Regions from separate parts of the Thalassospira sp. CH_XMU1420-2 genome, predicted to be linked through region 1. Evidence: riboswitches for the same ligand, from Rfam matches in the RefSeq annotation. Region 1 holds a riboswitch; the other holds the start of a gene.
What was found. A riboswitch is a leader RNA that binds a small molecule or an ion and turns the genes downstream of it on or off. The one in region 1 is predicted to bind cobalamin.
Positions count from the first base shown of each region.

Region 1 (3,409 bases):
AGGATGTGGATGTCGTGACCATTCCGGTGCCGTAAACTGGCTTGTCAGCAACAATCAGGCCGTTTGCAGCTCGGAATTCAAGGGAAGATCTTCAAGCGCATGTTCGGCCAGATAGCGATCAAGCATATCTGCGGTGATGTCGTGCTTTTCGCAGATCGCAGTCACGTCTTTCAAATAGGCTTCGTAATAAGGCAGCGGACGGCTGCGTGACTTGTTGCGCAATTTGGCGACATGCGGGAAATCTTCACAAAGAGCCGTATTCTCAATCGCCTGGATGACGTTGTCATCAATGATGGCTGCGGGCATCTTGCGATAGGTCTTTCCACAGGCTGACAGCATTTTGCTGGCGGTGGGGACCGATATCCCCGGCTGGGAAAGCAATTCGTTTAATTCTTCCTGGCCGAAATCCGAAATCGACATCAACGTGATGAGCGTCGGCAGATCACGCACAAGCAGCGACAGCGCATTGACGCGGATGCCGCGCGCATGGGACCAGATGATGGTGCCGATCACCCCTTTGGAAGCATCAAGTGCAAAGATGCTGCGCACATCGCGGCGCGACAATGTGATGTCCGCACCGGTCGCATATTCTTCCAGAAACGTCTGAAAGGCCCGATTGTCGGAATTCAGGCGTTCAAGCAGACCAAGCCACATATCCTTGCGCGAGGATGTGGTCCAGGTTGGTGTGTTCGGATTTCGGATTTTCGATAGTTGTGCAGAAACTGCCATCTGATTTTGCAAAATTCCAGTTAACCCCAAGAGTTTGGTGCCGCAATTATGCGGCCCACCGGTTTTGATGTTTTTTGTCCCGGTGATCTTGCTGGAAGGTGATTTGTTACCACTCTAATTCCAGCTTGATAATATTATGTTCCCTTAAAGGAGGGCCGGCCTCAAGCAGGCAATTCTTACAAATACTGACCTTCCGGTTAGCTGACCCGTCCGGACAGAGAATGCCCTTTGGGTTCAAGGGCAAACCTGTTAGGTTCGGCGCACCGTTCGGTGATGGGAAATCGGTGCGATGCCGATGCTGCCCCCGCAACTGTATCGGGTTGGGTGATCCGGGTGGATGTATTGCCATTCACCAGCCACCGGGAAACCGGGAAGGCGGATTGCTTTCATGCCCGCAGCCAGGAAACCAGCCGAATGGTGTCATCATCTCAAATGATGGCGACGCAATCGGGCCTCGGTGGGAGGCCATGGCGAGGAATAGAATATGATCCGGACTGACCCGCCTTGCGGGACACATCTGATTCTTGGCGGTGCGCGATCTGGCAAAAGCCGGTTCGCCGAAAACATCATCAATGCGGCTGGCGGCGGCACATATATCGCGACCGGTCGGGCATGGGATGATGAAATGGTCAACCGCATCGACCTTCATAAACAATCGCGTGGCGATCTTTGGCAAACGATCGAGGAACCGCTTGATCTTTGCGGTGCACTCGATACCTGCAATCAGCCGGGCGGCAAACCGGTTCTGGTCGATTGCCTGACCTTGTGGCTGACCAATCTGATGCTCGAAGATCGCGATATTGATGCTGAAATCGACCGGCTTTGTGATCACTTGCCTGGGCTGGACATTTCGGTGTTGCTGGTATCAAACGAAGTCGGTTTTGGGATTGTCCCGGAAAATGCAATGGCGCGGGCTTTTCGCGATCATGCCGGACGTCTCCATCAACGTATTGCCGCATTGGTTGACCGGGTGACGCTTGTCGTTGCCGGCATTCCGATGCAGGTCAAATGACAATTTAAATGATTGAATTTCAAGGAATTTGAAAATGGCACAATTGGGTAAAATCCCGGCAACCGTCATTACCGGCTTTTTGGGGGCTGGCAAGACAACCATGATCCGCAACATGCTGGAAAATGCCAATGGCAAACGCATTGCGCTGATCATCAATGAATTTGGCGATCTGGGTGTTGATCGCGGCATCATCAACGGGTGTGGTATCGAAGGCTGTGCCGAGGATGATGTGGTTGAACTGGCAAACGGATGTATCTGCTGTACGGTTGCGGATGATTTTCTGCCAACTATTCGTGGCCTGATTGATCGCGATACGCCGCCTGATCATATCGTTATCGAAACATCTGGGCTGGCCTTGCCCAAGCCGTTGGTCAAGGCGTTCAACTGGCCCGAAGTGCGGTCGCGCGTGACTGTCGACGGGGTTGTTGCGGTTCTTGATGGTGCGGCATTGCGCGACGGGCTGTTTGCCCATGACCATCATGCGGTTCAGGCCCAGCGCGAGGCTGATGAAAACCTTGATCATGAAAGCCCGCTTGAAGAACTGTTTGAAGAACAGCTTCATTGCGCCGACATGGTGGTTCTGAACAAGACCGACCTTCTGACTGACGAAGAACGCACCAAGGTCGAAGCCGATATCCGCGCCGAACTTAAAAAGCCGTCGGTCAAAATCATCGCGACCGAGCATTCCCGTGTTGAAAACGCCATTTTGCTGGGCCTTGGTGCTGCGGCTGAGGATGACCTTGATAGCCGCCCGAGCCATCATGATGATGGTCATGAACATGATCATGATGATTTTGAAAGTTTTGTTGTCTCACTTGATGCGGTCAATGATCCGGCGGCCCTTGAAAAACGCCTGATCGATATCGTGCGTCAATTTGATGTTCTGCGCATCAAGGGTTTCCTTGATGTTCCGGGCAAACCGATGCGCCATGTGGTTCAGGGGGTCGGTGAACGTTTCCAGCGTTACTTTGACCGTCCCTGGGCCGATACGGAAAACCGCCGTTCCGAACTGGTGGTGATCGGCTTGCATGGTCTGGACCGTGCCGCGATCGAGGCCGCAATCAAGGCGGCCTAAGCCCATTGGGCACACATAAAACCATATGACCGATACCGGATGTTTTGCGTCCGGTATCGGTGCTTTTGACGACAGAACAGACGGAATTTCAAATGCATCTTTTGGCAGCACAGCCCGGCATGGTCACTGATGGCAGCGAAGCGGTCGATCTTGGTCAGGAACCGGGCGATGTCGTCATCCTGTCTGCGGCCGAGTCCGAGCTTGCCTGCCTTGCCGGCGCACAGGCACGTCTGGCAGATGCGTTTGGTGAAGATGTTCCGTCTTTGCGTTTGGCCAGTCTTTTGCAGCTTGGTCACAATATGTCGGTCGATCTTTATGTCGATGATGTGCTTTGTGATGCCAAATTCATCATCGTGCGGATCTTGGGCGGGCGCGGTTATTGGGAATATGGTGTCGAGCAGCTGGTTGCTCTGGCGCGGTCGCGTGATATCCCGCTGGTGCTGTTGCCCGGTGATGATCAACCCGATGCCGAACTTCTGTCGCTATCTACCGTCAAGGGGGCTGAATATCAGCATATCTGGCGCTACCTGATCGAAGGTGGCCCGCAAAATGCCGAAAATTTGCTGCGTCTGATCTATGAAAAACTCAATGCA
Region 1 is NZ_JAYMEG010000004.1:90,906-94,314, forward strand. Features, by position in the region: gene WA429_RS14195 (hypothetical protein) at 55-729, opposite strand; cobalamin riboswitch at 981-1,158, shown strand; gene cobU (bifunctional adenosylcobinamide kinase/adenosylcobinamide-phosphate guanylyltransferase) at 1,214-1,741, shown strand; gene cobW (cobalamin biosynthesis protein CobW) at 1,776-2,816, shown strand; gene cobN (cobaltochelatase subunit CobN) at 2,909-3,409, shown strand, end outside.

Region 2 (3,409 bases), on a different contig from region 1:
GCACCATAAAGATCATGCAAGTCCGGCGTGTCATCGGGCGAAAACAGGGTCCATGGCGCATCTGCCATCACCCGTTCCATGAACAGGTCCGGCACCCAGTTGGCCGTGTTCATATCATGCGTCCTGCGGCGGTCATCGCCCGTGTTCTTGCGCAGATCAAGGAACTCTTCGATATCGATGTGCCATGTTTCGAGATAGGCACAAACAGCCCCCTTGCGCTTGCCACCCTGATTAACCGCAATGGCGGTGTCATTGGCGACTTTCAGAAACGGAACCACGCCCTGGCTTTGACCATTGGTGCCCTTGATATGCGCGCCAAGACCACGCACTGGGGTCCAGTCATTGCCAAGACCGCCGGAATATTTCGCCAAAAGCGCGTTGTCCTTGACCGATTTGAAAATGCCATCAAGGTCATCGGGCACGGTGGTCAGGAAGCAGGATGACAATTGCGGGCGGCATGTCCCGGCATTGAACAGGGTCGGGGTCGATGCCATGAAGACAAAGGTGGAAAGCTGATCATAAAATTCGATTGCCTTGGCTTCGCGGTCGATCTCACGGATGGCAAGACCCATGGCAACCCGCATGAAAAAGGCCTGTGGCAGTTCAAACCGCGACCCTTTGACATGCAGGAAGTAACGGTCATAAAGTGTCTGAAGTCCCAGATACTGGAAGTTCAGATCGCGTTCCGGTTTGATCGCAGCGGCAATCTTTTTCAGGTCAAACTTTGACAATTCCGGATCAATCAGACCGGCCTTGATGCCAGCCGTGATCGCGGCGGGGAAATAGGTCGCGTATCGTACGCCCATCTCGGCCTGGGTGGCTTGTTCGGGCTGGTCGAAGACAAAGCTCAGGGCTTCTGTCCGAAGCTTGTCAAGTAACAAGCGTGCGCTGACAAAGGCGTAATTCGGTTCGCGCTCTACCAGTGTTCGGGCTGCCATGATTGGGGCAAGTGCCAATTCCCCGGTGGTGACACCGTCATAAAGGTTCTTTCTGGTTTCTTCCATGATCGGTGCTGTGCTGACGCCATCAAGGTCGCCACAGGCCTCAGCAATCACGGTCGCCAACCGGTCAATATCAAGCAACCTTTTGCTGCCGTCGGGCAGGGTGACATGAAGTTCGGGCTGCCCGGCCTTTTTGCTTTTCTTGCGTGCATCAAGCTTGGCGCGTTCGCGCGCACGGTCTTCACGATACAGGACATAGGCGCGCGCAACCTTGTGATGTTCGCTGCGCATCAGGGCCAGCTCGACCTGATCCTGTATATCTTCGATCTGAAGGGTATGGCTCGGCGCGGCCCGCTTTAACAAGGTCGTGGTAACCTGATCGGCCAATCCATCGACAATGTCATGTACCCGATGTGATCCCGACGCGGTTTCGCCCTCGGCGGCAAGAAATGCCTTGGTCAGGGCTGTTTTGATTTTGGTTGCATCAAAGGCCGTAACCGATCCGTTGCGACGGATCACCTGATAGATGGTTTGTGAATTTGATGAAGGATCGGAAACGGCTGGCCGTTCCAACTCGACTGTTTCTGACATCGTAAGCCCCAATCATATGGGGGCAAAGGCCAAACGGAGGTATGCAGGGATGATTGGCGGTCTGCCAGTCAGATCACAAGCACTCCACCGGGACACCCCGCCCGTGAATGTTTACGTTCGCTCACGGCAGGTCTCCTGGCTTGCGGATCGATGCTTCATCCGGCCTTCCCGAAATGCCAAGCATTTCAGTGACCATGGTTGGATTAAAGCTAGCCGCTTACAGTTGCGGGGGCAGCTTCGGCATTGTCGTGCATATGCAAAACGCACCGAATTCCCTCTTAGCCTTCAAACCGATATGGTTCGGTAAGAAGGACCGTGATGTCTATATATTGGGTTCGGATTGAAAATTTCGTCAATATATATGTTTTCTTGACAGGTTTTACCGATCCCGGTGATCGGGCGCGAAGCCAAGAATTATCAGTCTATATAAGCAGATCCAAAAAAAAAGTGACGGGCCCTTTCGGGGCCCGTCCTTTTTTCTTCTTTGGTTTGCTGTGTCGGAACTTGATGACCGAAATCAGAGAACCGTAAGCATGCTTGCAACCAGCGGATGGCGAACAATGTCCTTGTCGCGCAGCTGGACACAGGCGACATCTTCGACATTTTCAAGTCGTTCGGACATTTCCGAAAGACCCGACATTTCCGGCAGAAGGTCGGTCTGATCCGGGTCGCCGGTCAGGATCATGGTAGAATTCCAGCCCAGACGGGTCACCAGCATCTTGAGCTGCCCGTATGTGCAGTTCTGGGCTTCGTCGATGACGACGAAGGCATTGTTCAGGGTACGGCCACGCATATAGCCGATCGGGGCAATCTCAATCGTGCCGTCCGAAAGGTATGTGCGCAGGCGCTTGGTGCCAAGGCGATCATTAAGCGCGTCATAAAGCGGGCGAAGATACGGGGCCATCTTGGCTTCGACATCGCCGGGCAGGAAGCCGATATTTTCCCCGGCTTCAACAGCCGGGCGGGCCAGAACGATACGACCGATATCACCCTTATCAAGGGCTTCGACCGCCTTGGAAACCGCGATATAGGTTTTACCGGTGCCTGCCGGGCCAAGGGCAAGGACCAGGTTGAAGGCATCAATGGCCTCCATCAATGCGGCCTGGTTTTCACTTTTCGGGCGGATGTTGCGGCGGTAGCTTTGATCGCGTTGTCCTTTCTGTTCTGCGGCTTCCCCCTGAAGCGGGTGCCAGTCAGCGTTCTTTTCATCAAACAGTTCATGGACATTGTTGTCGGACTGTTGCGGACGGTTACGACGGCGTGCTGCGCGCTTACCCATGACGATCACCTCATCAAATGTGCCAAAAAAGCAAAACGCGCCATTCCGTCATGGAAAGGCGCGCATTCAATTTTCATCTTGCGATGGAAGTGGCGGTAGGAGTTTCCGCCGGTCACAACATGTTGCATGTGCGATCCGGGGGGCGAAAATTCTCGTTGTAAGACGCTTTTTCGCGGCACTCGGGAACCCCTCCTGCGGTCCAGTGATTGACCGTTGATTGGAATCGTACCCCTATATGCAGTGTCTTGTCACGGTTTTTTGCACGATGAAATTTTCGTGAATCCGGATTGTGAGTCTTTTCAGTCATTTATGCCGCATCTGCGAAAGAACTTTTTTATTCAACTCTGCGGTGTGATGGCGCTTCTTGCCGGAAGGGCGGCACTGATGATCCAGCTGATGGTCAAAAACGCGATCGACGTCACAAGGCATCCGACCAGCCCGCCATAGGAATAGGCAATACCCGACAGAATGGTCCCGCAAAGCCGCCCGATGGCATTGGACATGTAATAAAACCCGACATTCATCGCGACCTTGTCGCCATCGGCATAGGCGAGGATCAAATAGGAATGCAGCGACGAGTTCACGGCAAAGACAATCC
Region 2 is NZ_JAYMEG010000002.1:961,772-965,180, reverse strand. Features, by position in the region: gene WA429_RS09120 (ribonucleoside-diphosphate reductase subunit alpha) at 1-1,532, opposite strand, end outside; cobalamin riboswitch at 1,641-1,865, opposite strand; gene WA429_RS09115 (PhoH family protein) at 2,050-2,811, opposite strand; gene arsJ (organoarsenical effux MFS transporter ArsJ) at 3,150-3,409, opposite strand, start outside.
Region 2: it holds a riboswitch for cobalamin, as region 1 does, so the genes downstream of both, WA429_RS09120 (ribonucleoside-diphosphate reductase subunit alpha) here and cobU (bifunctional adenosylcobinamide kinase/adenosylcobinamide-phosphate guanylyltransferase) in region 1, are expected to answer to the same signal.